Regions from separate parts of the Shewanella sedimentimangrovi genome, predicted to be linked through region 2. Evidence: predicted binding sites of a transcription regulator. Region 2 holds the regulator's gene; each other region holds the start of a gene.
What was found. The regulator sigma-54, encoded in region 2, starts transcription at its own class of promoters, with help from an activator protein. The targets are predictions, from matches to a motif close to GTTGGCACGNNNNTNGNNT.
Positions count from the first base shown of each region.

Region 1: the regulator sigma-54 is predicted to act here: its motif matches at 2,582-2,600, upstream of nirB (nitrite reductase large subunit NirB).
Region 3: the regulator sigma-54 is predicted to act here: its motif matches at 1,806-1,824, upstream of JYB85_RS02210 (superinfection exclusion B family protein).

Region 1 is NZ_CP071502.1:2,460,488-2,464,708, reverse strand. Features, by position in the region: gene JYB85_RS10745 (nitrate reductase) at 1-465, shown strand, start outside; gene cobA (uroporphyrinogen-III C-methyltransferase) at 458-1,282, shown strand; gene JYB85_RS10735 (ANTAR domain-containing protein) at 1,275-2,513, shown strand; gene nirB (nitrite reductase large subunit NirB) at 2,746-4,221, shown strand, end outside.
Region 2 is NZ_CP071502.1:3,527,799-3,532,019, forward strand. Features, by position in the region: gene lptA (lipopolysaccharide transport periplasmic protein LptA) at 1-312, shown strand, start outside; gene lptB (LPS export ABC transporter ATP-binding protein) at 309-1,040, shown strand; gene JYB85_RS15750 (RNA polymerase factor sigma-54) at 1,154-2,635, shown strand; gene hpf (ribosome hibernation promoting factor) at 2,665-2,952, shown strand; gene ptsN (PTS IIA-like nitrogen regulatory protein PtsN) at 2,956-3,399, shown strand; gene rapZ (RNase adapter RapZ) at 3,396-4,221, shown strand, end outside.
Region 3 is NZ_CP071502.1:529,756-533,976, forward strand. Features, by position in the region: gene JYB85_RS02205 (sensor histidine kinase) at 55-1,692, opposite strand; gene JYB85_RS02210 (superinfection exclusion B family protein) at 1,866-2,489, shown strand; gene JYB85_RS02215 (DUF3149 domain-containing protein) at 2,596-2,724, opposite strand; gene JYB85_RS02220 (two-component system response regulator) at 3,040-4,221, shown strand, end outside.

The sequences.
Region 1 (4,221 bases), 1.1 Mb from region 2:
GGCGCTGCCGAGGTGTTCTATTTTCCACCCGGCGTCGCGCCCGAGGGCAACCCGGGCCGACAGCTGAAGGCTCTGCGCTGGCAGCTTAAGGCTGGCCAGAAGACGATTTGGTTGCAGGCCTGGATCCGCGACGAAACCCTGGCCGGTTTCAATATCGCCGCCAAGGGCGACCTGCCGCTGGACCATATTGCCCTTGCCGCCATGGTGGGCAGGCCGCTTGACGGTGCGCTGCTCAAGACGCTGGAGTCCCAGGTCCTGGCGGGTGACAGCCCCCTGGTATGCCTGTGCCGGGGCGTCAGTCGTCAGGGGATTGAAACGGCGTTGGCACAATGTCCGGACGGTTCGGAGCCATTGCTTTGGGCCAGTGAGCAAACGGGCTGCGGCAGTGGCTGTGGCAGTTGCCTTGGTGAAGTCAGGGCCATTGCCGATGAATTTCTTATGTCTGCGGAGGTATCCCATGGCTGATCTGACGTCCTTGATTGGCGCCCTTGGGGGCGAGTTTTTACCCGGCACTGTGGTACTGGCGGGGGCCGGCTGTGGTGATGTGGGCAGTCTGACCCTGGATGTGCTGGCGCTGCTGCGCCGCTGTGATGCCCTGGTGTATGACGCTCTGGTGGACGAGTCTGTGCTGGCACTGGCGAATCCCGGGGCCCGGCACATAGCCATGGGCAAACGGGCCGGTGGCCAATCGGCGCACCAGGATGAGATTAACCTGTGTCTGGCAACGCTGGCCGGTGAGGGACTCAGGGTGCTCAGGCTCAAGGGCGGCGACCCCGGCGTCTTTGGCCGCGGCGGCGAGGAAGCGGCGTTTTTGCTGACACGGGGCATTGATTGTCGCTGGCTGCCCGGTGTCAGTGCGGCCCTGGGCTGCGGTGCCGCTGCCATGATCCCCCTGACCCACAGAGGACTGTCGCGCTCGGTCACCCTGATCACAGGTCGCCAAATTGGCGGCGATGCCAGTCGTCACTGGCAGCAATCCCTGGCCCTTGGCAGCACCCTGGTGTTTTACATGGGCGCCACCCAGGCCGCCGCGATTGCCGCCAGTCTCAAGCTTGCCGGGGCCGATGGCGCCTTGCCCTGCGCCCTGGTGCGCGACGGTGGTCGTCCCGGACAAAGGCTCGAATTCTGTTGCCTTGATGAACTTGCCACCGCCGCCAGAAGCCTGGGGGGTGATGGCCCTTGCCTTATCATGGTGGGGGAGGTCTGCGCCATAGGTGAAGAGCTGACCGCACTGCGGGCGGAGCTGGGCAGGTTGACCGCGACGGAGGTGGCCCATGGCTGACGGATTTGATCACAGCGCCAAGGCGTTGCTTAGAGCCATCGCCTGCGGCCCGAAACGGGCACGGACCCTGACGTTGGAGGAAAGCCGCGCCTTGCTCCTTGGCTGGTCGGCGCAGGAGGTCACCGACCTGTCCCTTGGCGCCGCGCTGATGGTGATGCGCAGCCGCGGCGAAACCCCGGCCGAGGTGGCGGGGGTGGCGCTGGCGCTGCGCCACTTGATTGCCTCCGCTGCCGGGGAAGACGCAAATGCAACCCCTGGTGCCGGCGCCAGCTCTACTCCCTTTATCGATTGGCCCTGTTATGCCGGCAAGCGTGGCCAGTTTCCCTGGCTGCTGTATGGGGTAAAACGCTTGCAGGCCGAGGGCATTCCTGTGCTGTTGCACGGCGATGATGGCCGCGATGCGCAAGCGCCCGGCGGCTATAGCCGCCGCAGCCATGTGGGGCAGGCGCTGCACCATGTGGGGATCCCCACCGCAACTTCAGTTGCCGAGGCCCGCGCCTTTATTGGGGATGGTGTCAGTTGTTACCTGCCACTTTCGGCGATACTGCCGCGTTGGCGCGCGCTTGGCTCACTGCATGCCACCCTGGGTATTCGCAGCTTGCTGACCCAGGCGCTGAAATTTATCAATCCCTTGAATGCGCCCCTGGGCATGCGGGCCTTCTTTCACCCCAAACTGGAGCAGCACTACGCCGAGGTGATTGCCTTGATGGCCAGGGAGCAGGGGCACGGAGCGCGGCAGTTGTTGTTCCGAGGTTTTCAGGGCGAGGCCGAACCCAATCCCAGGGTGGAGACCGAGTTGTGGCACATTGATGCAGAGGGTGCCTGCCCGCGTGGGCCTTCCTGGTTGTTGCCCGCCTGTGCCCCCGAGGGCACCCAGGCCAGCCTCAATGCGTTGGCCGACGATGCAATGGCGCACCGGCAACTGGGGGCATCGGCCTTGCCGGGTGCCGGCGATGACACCTGGCAGGGGGCCTGTGTCCGGGCGTCCCTGGCCGCCGCCTATCTGCTGACGGAACGGGCGGACTGCGCCGACGCGGCATTGGCACTGGCCTACTCGGGCAAGGCACAGGGTTCCGGGCCCGTTGGCCGGCTTTGTGCCCTGATGATGGCCGAAGGGGTGACCGAGGCCGAAGCCCTGGGATTGCTGCGGCGCCACTCGATGCACACTGGCCAATCCATGGAGGTGCTGGCCGATAGCCTGCTGCGCCAAAGGAGTGCAGTTGCCCAATAATGACGCACCGGTACAGGGATGCGCACCCGAGTCACAATGAAATAGTAAGTAAAAACAGCAAGATAAAAAGTGGCACGGCCTGTGCCTTATGAAAAGTGGCTTCCATCGTTCGGTAAGCCTGACCTGCGGTCAATTTGGGGCGCCAAGCCGCCCCACTCAATTTGAATCTTATGGCAAAGGCGCCTCGCTCCCATTCCCGGAGCAGGTGCCTTTTTTGTTTTCTGGAGGTCTTATGTCCAATCACAAACCCCGGGTCGTCGTGGTCGGCAATGGCATGGTGGGGCACCACTTTGTTGAATATGTCTGTGAGCAGGGCTGGCAAGGCCGCTGGGACTTGCTGGTAATAGGTGCCGAGCGCCAGATTGCCTACGACAGGGTGCAGTTGTCGTCCTATTTTCAGGGCCGGGCCCTGGATGAGCTGGCCCTTGGCACCGAGGCCCAATACCGGGCCTGGGGCGTTGAGCTGAAGCTGGGTTGCAAGGTGGTATCGCTGCACCCGGAAGATAAGCAGTTGACCCTGGATAGCGGCGAGACCCTGGCCTATGACCATCTGGTGCTGGCCACAGGTTCTTACGGCTTCGTGCCGCCCATTCCCGGTGCCGACAAGGAGGCCTGCCTGGTGTATCGCACCACAGAGGATCTGCTGGCCATCGAAGCGGCGGCCAGGGATTCCCGCTCCGGAGTCGTCATAGGCGGCGGTCTGTTGGGACTGGAGGCGGCCAATGCGCTCAAGAGCCTGGGGCTCAAGACCCATGTGGTGGAATTTGCCCCCCAATTGATGCCGGTGCAGCTGGATGCCGAAGGCGGCGAGCTGCTGCGCAGCAAGATTGAAGCCCTTGGGGTGTCGGTGCATACCGCCAGGGCAACCAGTGCCATCCTCGACGGTGAAACCGCCCGCTTGCGGCTGTCTTTCACCGACGGCGAAATCCTGGAAACCGATATGCTGGTGTTTTCCGCCGGTATTCGTCCCTTTGATGAGCTTGGCAAGGTCGCCGGGTTGGCCCTGGGCGCCCGGGGTGGATTTGCCGTCGATGGCCTGATGCGCACCAGTGCGCCCGGGGTGTTTGCCATCGGCGAGTGTGCCAGTTGGCAGGACAGGATCTACGGTTTGGTGGCCCCGGGCTATCAAATGGCCCGCATTGCCGCCGACACCCTGATGCATGATGCCTTCGGCGCCGCCTTGCCCGAGGCTTTTGTTGGCGCCGACATGAGTACCAAACTCAAACTGCTGGGCATAGACGTGGGCGCCATAGGCAACAGTCGCGGCAACGACGAGCTGCCCTTTGTGGAGTTCAGTGATGCGGTCACGGGCGTCTACAAAAAACTCTGGCTCGACGAGTCCGGCACCAGGCTGGCCGGCGCATTGCTGGTGGGCGATGCCAGCGACTATGGGCGCCTGCTTGGCCGCTACCTCGGGGGCAGCGTCATCGACGGCAGCCCGGCGGCGCTGCTGTTGGGCGAGCCTGCCAGCACCAGCGCCGATGCCCTGGTGTGCTCATGCCATCAGGTAAGCCACAGCGCCATAGTCAAGGCGGTCAAGGACGGCTGTGAGACCCTGGGCGACATCAAGCGCTGCACCAAGGCCGCCAGCGGCTGCGGCGGCTGTGGTCCCGAGGTGCAGAAAATTATCGACACCGCTCTGGCTGAAGCCGGCAAGGCACGCGACAGCTCCCTTTGTCCCCATTTCGGTTACAGCCGCCAGGAGCTG
Region 2 (4,221 bases):
AAGGGCCAGCCCGCCACCTACAGTCAGACCCTGGATGACGGCCGCGAGGCCAGCGCCAGCGCCAATGAGATTAGCTACAACATGGACAATCGCACCATGACGCTCACGGGCAATGCCAAAATCGAGCAGGAAGGTAGCCAGGTCAGCGCCGACAAAATCGTCTATGACATTGAAAAGCAGCAGCTGAAGGCCGACAGTAGCCAGAAGGGTGACGAGCGGGTAATTACCATCATCAAGCCCGAGAATTACCAGGAACAGCTGGAGCCCAAGCCCGAAGAACAGGATCAGAATAAGGAGCCGGTTCGCCAATGACGGAACTGACCCTTAAGGCCAGCAACCTGGCCAAAAGCTACAAGAACCGCACCGTGGTCAAGGACGTCAGTCTGAGCGTGCGCACCGGCCAGGTGGTCGGCCTGCTGGGTCCCAATGGCGCCGGCAAAACCACCACTTTCTACATGGTGGTGGGGTTGGTGAAAAGTGACAAGGGCAGCATCCATATCAACGAAGACGATCTGACCCTGGACCCCATGCACCTGCGGGCCCGCAAGGGCATAGGCTACCTGCCCCAGGAAGCCAGTATTTTCCGTAAGCTGTCCGTGTATGACAACATCATGGCGGTACTGCAAACCCGCAAGGAGCTGGACCAGGATCAGCGCGAAGAGGAACTGGAGCAGCTGTTGGAAGAGTTCCACATCACCCATATCCGCGACAACATGGGCATGTCCCTGTCCGGTGGTGAACGGCGCCGGGTCGAAATCGCCCGGGCCCTGGCCGCCAATCCGCGCTTTATTCTGCTCGATGAACCTTTCGCCGGCGTCGATCCTATTTCGGTCATCGACATCAAGAAAATAATTGAGCAGCTCAAGAGCCGCGGCCTCGGCGTATTAATCACAGATCACAACGTCAGAGAAACCCTTGATGTCTGTGAAAAAGCCTACATAGTCAGCCATGGCAACCTCATCGCCGAAGGCACCCCTGCCGAGATTCTGGACAATCAGCAGGTGCGGGCGGTGTACTTGGGTGAGCAATTCAGGCTATAGTTAAATTTAGCCTGATCTCTATCTCATTAAGGAAGAGTGCAACTGGCCAGCAGTTCACAAAACTGATAGAAAACAGCTTTCTGATAACAATAACAGTCAAGGATCCGCAGTAGATGAAAGCGTCACTCCAGCTCAAGCTGGGCCAACAACTGACCATGACGCCGCAATTGCAACAGGCCATCAGGCTGTTGCAACTTTCTTCACTTGAACTGCAACAGGAAATTCAACAAGCGCTGGATTCCAACCCATTGTTGGAGCTGGACGATGACCAATTCGACAGCCAGGAGCGCAGCGATTCAGACCACAGGGAGCAGGACGACTTCTCCGAGCCCGTCACCGCCAGCAGTAACGATGACAGCTCCACCCTGGAAACCTCCGACGCCCTGACCCAGCAGTCCATGCCCGATGAATTGCCCATGGATACCACCTGGGACGAAGTGTTCACCGCCGCCCCTGCTTCCGGCAGCGGCTCCATGATGCGCGATGATGATATGCCCTTCCAGGGAGAGACCAGCGACGGTCTTTATGAACACCTGGAATGGCAAAAGAACCTCACCCCTTTCTCAGACACCGACATGGCCATAGCCACCGCCATCATAGACGCCATAGATGAACGCGGTTACCTGACCCAGACCACGGAAGACATACTCGAAGCCATGGGCGACGATGAAGTGGAGCTGGACGAAGTGGAAGCCGTACTTAAGCGCATCCAACACTTCGACCCCATAGGGGTGGCGGCAAGGGACCTCAGTGAATGCCTGCTGATCCAGCTGGCCCACTTTGCCGCCGACACACCACACCTGGAAAACGCCAAACTACTGATCCGCGACCATCTGGATCTGATTGCCGCCCGGGACTTCCGCACCCTAATGCGTAAAACCCGTCTGAAGGAAGATGAGCTGCGTGAAGCCATAGTGCTGATCCAGAGCCTCAATCCCCGTCCGGGCGAACAGGTCACGTCCGGCAAGGACGAGTACGTTATCCCCGACGTCTCTGTGAGTAAGAAAAATGGCCGCTGGGTGGTGGAGCTCAATCCCGATTGCATGCCCAAGCTCAACGTCAATCAGCATTACGCCGCCATGGCCCGCACCAGTCGCAGTCAGGCCGACAGCCAGTTTATCCGCGGCCATCTGCAGGAAGCCAAGTGGTTTATCAAGAGCCTGGAAAGCCGCAACGACACCCTGCTCAAGGTGGCCAATTGCATAGTGCAGTTCCAGCAGGGCTTTTTCGAATACGGTGAAGAAGCCATGAAGCCCATGGTGCTGAACGACATAGCCGAAGCGGTGGAAATGCATGAATCCACCATTTCCAGGGTGACCACCCAAAAGTACATGCATACCCCTCGGGGCATTTTCGAATTGAAATATTTCTTCTCCAGCCATGTCAGTACGGAAGACGGAGGAGAATGCTCGTCTACGGCCATCCGCGCCTTTATCAAGAAGTTGGTGGCTGCAGAAAATCAGAAGAAACCATTGAGCGACAGCAAAATGGCGGAACTTCTGGCGGAACAGGGAATCAACGTTGCTAGACGTACCATTGCAAAGTACCGTGAAGCAATGCTGATCCCGCCGTCAAACCAGCGTAAAAGCTTATAACTCACTGTAAATACTGGAGGAAAGTGTCTATGCAAATCAATCTGACTGGGCACCATATCGAAATTACAGATTCACTGCGTAACTATGTAGAGAGCAAATTTACCAAGCTTGAACGCCACTTCGAACAGATCAATAATGTGCACGTTGTTCTCAATGTTCAAAAAATGCAGCAGATTGCAGAAGCCAAGCTGCACCTCAATGGTGGTGAAGTGTTTGCCACGTCTGAGCATGAAGACATGTACGCCGCCATCGACGCTCTGATTGATAAATTGGATCGTCAGGTCATCAAACACAAAGAGAAACTGACTAAGCACTAAAAGATGGAACTGAGTACCATCCTGAGGCCGGAGTGCACCACCTGTGCCACTCCGGGCAGTAAGAAAAAGGTACTGGAACTGATCAGCGATATCGCCAGCGCCCAGTACCCCACCCTCTCTTCTCAAGAGATCTTCGAAAGCCTATTGGCCCGAGAAAAAATGGGAAGCACAGGCATAGGCAATGGTATTGCCATCCCCCATGGCCGCCTGAACAGCATAGAGACCCCGATCGCCGTGCTGGTCAAATGTGAAGAGGCCATCAGCTTTGACGCCATAGATAAACAACCGGTTGACATACTGTTTGCGCTGCTGGTGCCATCGGACCAATGTCAGCAGCACCTGAGCACACTCGCCGCCATGGCAGAAAAGCTCAACGACAAGCAGATCATCAAGCAACTGCGCAAAAGCCAGGATGACGGTGAACTCTATCAGGTGATCACCGGATGAAACTGGTCATAGTCTCGGGGCGTTCCGGTTCGGGCAAATCCGTTGCCCTGAGGGTCTTGGAAGACCTCGGCTATTACTGTGTCGACAACCTGCCACTGCCGCTGATAGGCCCCTTGTTGGCCCAGCTGAAAAGCAGCAATGAACTGGTGGCCATCAGTGTCGATGTCCGCAACCTGCCGGAACAGCACAAGGTGTTGGAACAACAGTTGGCCGCCCTGCCCGAAGGTACCGAGCTGATCAGCCTGTTCCTCAATGCCAGCGACAAGGTGCTGCTCAAGCGCTACAGCGAAACCCGCAGACTGCACCCCCTGTCCAAAAGCAAGATGTCCCTGGCGGACGCCATCAAGCTCGAGGGCAAGCTGCTTGAACCCCTGTCACAATTGATGGACCACTACATAGACACTTCCAAACTCAATGTCTATGAACTCAGTGATATGGTGCGTGAAATCCTCCTCGGCCGCAGCGAGAAGGAGCTGGTGATCATTTTCGAATCCTTTGGCTTCAAGCATGGCATGCCGGCGGAAGCCGACTTTATGTTCGACGCACGTTTTCTGCCCAATCCCCATTGGGAGACTGCACTCAGGCCCCTGACCGGCCTCGATGAGCCGGTACAACAGTTCCTGGAACGCCAGGTGCTGGTGAATAAATTTATCTGGCAGATAGAGAATCTGCTGGAAACCTGGTTGCCCCATCTGGAGCGCAACAACCGCAGTTACCTCACCATAGCCATAGGCTGCACCGGCGGTCAGCACCGCTCGGTATATGTCGCAGAACAATTGGCCAAACGCTTCAGCAACACCAAACACAAGGTCGAGGCACGCC
Region 3 (4,221 bases), 1.2 Mb from region 2:
TGGGAAAGACGGTTATGGCAAATCCGCTGCCGACGGGCGGGTGAGGCACTGCACTCAGCCATGGAGATTATTGGGTTGAGTCAGGGACATGGGCGCTTCGAAGTGGGCATTGACCGGGAAGCGGATGGCGAAGGCGGCACCGCCCAGGCTGGATTTCGGCACATAGCGGACATTGCCCTTGAGCAGGGTGGCGGCATTGAATGCCGCGGACAGTCCAAGACCTGTGCCACCGCGACTGCGGCTGGTGGTAAAGAAGGGCTCAAACATGTGCTCGGCCACCTCGGCCGCAATGCCCTTGCCATTGTCCTCAATCAGTATTTCCAGATGGTGATTCTTCACTTCGGCACTGATTTGCAGCTTGTTTTCCCTGTCCCGGCTGAAGGCATGGGTATAGGCATTGGACAGGATATTGCTGACTATCTGACTCAACAGACTTTGATTGGTGGTGATATAGAGGTTTTCGTCTGCTTCTATGTCGAGGTCCACCTTCATGGGGGCGAAGATTAACGAGGTGGACTCGCAGATTTCACCCAGCACCTGCTTAAGGTTGATATTACGGTGTTCCTCGTGGCTTTGCTCAGCGGCCACGGTTTTGAATTTCTGGATCAGGTTGCTGGCGCGGGTGATGTTGCTGACGATAAGTTCACAGCTTTGCTGATACTCATCCAGTATGGCGTTGATTTCCTCCAGGGTGGCATCGGGGCTGTGGATCAGTTTGACCAGCTCGTCGATATGGGCCAGTTGGGCGCTGGCCGCGGTCAGGCAGATGCCTATGGGGGTGTTGATCTCGTGGGCGACGCCGGACACCAGGCCCCCCAGAGCCGCCATTTTTTCCTGTTCCACCAGCACCTGTTGCGCCCGCTTAAGGATTTGCAGTGAGTGTTCCAACTCCTGGGTCCGTTCCTTGACCTGTTTGGCCAGTTCATCCTTGTAGGAGCGTTCCAGTTCCAGCAACCTTTCCCTGTCTTCCAGGGCTATCTGCAGCTCGGTACGGGATTTTTTGATGGCACTGAAGGAGCGCCGCAGTTGCTCCTGCATTTCATTAATCGCCAATGCCACCAGGTCAAACTCGTTTTGTTTGCCTTTCTGGTGAAAGGCCAGTGGCGAGAACTCACCTTCAAGATCAATGCGTTGACAGTATTCGCTGAGGCTGTGAAGGTGGCGGGTGATGTTGATCCACACCAGAAACAGGATCATGCCCGCCACCAGAAAGGTCTTGATGGCGTTTGACAGCAAGATCAGGATTGCCCTGTCGTAGAGGCGTTGGTAAATGGCATTCAGATCCGCCTGCACCAGCAGCTTGCCAACGGCGATGGATTCGCTGCCGGAGTTATATTGCAGCGGAAATTCCCGCTCCAGCACGTTATCGTCCAGGCGCTCACCTATGGCCCAGTGCTGACCGCTGTCATCATTGATCAATATGTAGGTGATGTCGGGCAGTTGGATCAGGCCATTGAGCTGGGTGTTGATCAGTCGCTCGTCTATGACCCAGATGCTGGCGGCCAGCACGTCGAGGTTGACCGTCTCTATGGTGGTAAATGCCCGGTCAATACGGCCCAGGTCGCTGCGGTAATCCATCACCAGCTGGTAGCCCGTGGTCACCAGGGTGATCAGCGAGCTGAACAGTACTATGGAGATCATCAATTTTCTGCCGATGGGGCTTTGCACCAATTGACGGGAGAAAGTCAGCATAGGGGGACAGGTATCCTAAGGGCCCGGGGTTTGATTATGTATAAGCATAGCCCCCTTGTCCAAATCACACAGAAAATCTATCAGATTGAACAGGCTATACCCAATAAGCCAATGCTGGCATTCATTTTGCTTTAGTTGGTTGCTGTTCAATTTTCTGACGCATGGGATGAGCTATGAACAAACTGGATCTGACATCATTGGGTGGTCTTAATGGTAAACATTGGTTGACCAAGGCCATGTTGTGGTTGGTGGTCGCCTGTGGCGGCTTGCTGTTTGGGCCCCAGGCGCTGCTGGAAGCCCTGAACTTGAACTCTGTGGTAGAGAGTCAGCCCCAGCTGTTGGGATTGGGACTGATTATCGGTGCCGCTTACTTTGTCAGTCGACTGCTGAACTTTCTGTTGGACGAAGCCATCTGTTATTTGGGTGACAGACGAGCGGTGGAAACTATTGAGAAAAAGGTGCGCTTGATGGATCCGGCCGAGCGCGCCCTGCTGAGGGAGTTCTTTCTGCAGGGGGCCACTATTTTAACCTTGCCGAAGGATGAACTGGCGGTGAAGAGTCTGGTGGCCACCAATATCCTCGAATGTCTGGGCAATGAGCGTCATTATGCAATTCAGGGTTCCACGGCAGAGTATAAAATTTCCATGAAAGCCAGGATTTACCTGAACCGTGATGTGCTGCGACTGCCGGCGGGCGAGCCCAGTCAGGAGGAGTTGCAGCAGCTCATCCGCACCCGTCCAAGCTTTGTCACCGGTTTGGTACAGGCCCGCAAGCCAGGCTCACAACGCGCAGCCTGAGCCTGATTTACAGATGCCAACAATAAAAACGGGGGCCAATGGCCCCCAAAATAAATCACTCAATACTTGCAACTTGCACAGATCAGAACAACAGAAAGCAAAAACCCTAAGGTTTGGCAGACTTCACAAAGAACATCCACGATAAATAGGAAATAATCCCAATCGTGCTGAAGATAACTATCATAGAGAGTAAACCGATAGGGTTACCAAACATTAAATCGAGCCAAAACGCCATGATTGAAATCCTCTTTCTTGTGCGGTCGTGATTAACCTATCTCGATGACGCTCCCGAATTACTGATCCTGATCAATAAATCCCCCATCCCGGTCTCCTGACACATTTCCAGTGTTAAAAGTTTGAGTTTCATCAAGTTTATTGTGATTTTTTGATCGCAGCCGATTTTCCGGTTTGTTGGTTTTGCCCCTTTGTAGGGCAAAAGTTGACAAAATTCTCTGTATTTACAAAAAGATTCAATGAAAAGTGCGTTCGCAATTTTTGGACCTTGCAACTATAAGTAACAGTGAAGAAGCGAATGGAAAGGAAGCCTCGAATGCTATTTTCATCCCAGTCTACGCCACCGGCAACCATACTCATTGTTGATGATGAATTGGCCAACCTGTTGTTGCTGGAGGAGGCTCTGAAGGAGCTTGGCAGCATTATCACCACCCAGGATGGTGAAGAAGCGCTGCTGTTGGCTGAGCAACACAGGCCCGAAGTAATATTGCTGGATATCGAAATGCCGGGCATGGGCGGCTTTGAAGTCTGCAAGCGGCTGAAGCGCAGCCCCAATACCTGTAACAGCGCCGTTATTTTTGTCACCTCCCATTCCGCCTCCGAGTTTGAATATCAGTCATTGAGCTACGGCGGTGTCGACTTTCTCAGTAAACCGATAGATTTCAGACTGTGCCAATTGCGGGTCAGGAGTCAGCTGACTCTGGTGCAACAGGCCAATGCGCTGCGTACCGCCAAGGAAGAGTTACACGATTTGGTGACCCATCTGCCGGTATTTATTTCCTATTGGTCGCCCGACTGGCGCAACCTGTACAGCAATGACTTTGCCGGCCAGTGGTTTGAGCAAGGCGCCCAAAGCATGAAGGGTAAAGAGGCCATAGAGGTCCTGCCGCCTGAGTTGTGGCGCCAGTTGCCCTTGCATGGGGTCCATTCCGAAACCACCAGCCTGGTTTCCGTGCATCTGGACTCACCCATTCAGGGCGCCGAGGATCTTCAGGCCTATATTTCGCCCCGTTTTGAAAAAGAAGATGTCTGTGGCTACCTGCTGACCCTGGTGGACGTGACTGATATCAAGCGGGCCAAACGCGAACTATCGGCAGAAAAGGAACGCCTCAAGGTCACCTTGAGTTCCATAGGTGATGCCGTCATAGCCACAGACCTGGAGGGATGCATCAGTTTTATGAATCCCATTGCCGAGCGCATGACCGGCTGGTTGCTGCGGGAGGCCGAGGGAGAGCATATAGAAACCGTGATGAATCTGAGGGATGCCGACACCCAGATGCGTGGCCTGAATCCGGCTATCCTGGCGCTGAACGAGAAACGAATCGTCGCCATGGCGCTGAACAGTCAGCTGACCAGCCGCGATGGTACAGTGTACCGGGTCGAAGATTCGGCCGCCCCCATCAAGGATGAACTGGGCCAGGTTATAGGCGCCATCATGGTATTCCATGACATCAGCGAATCGATTGCCATGGCGGTAAAGATGAGTTACCTGGCCAAT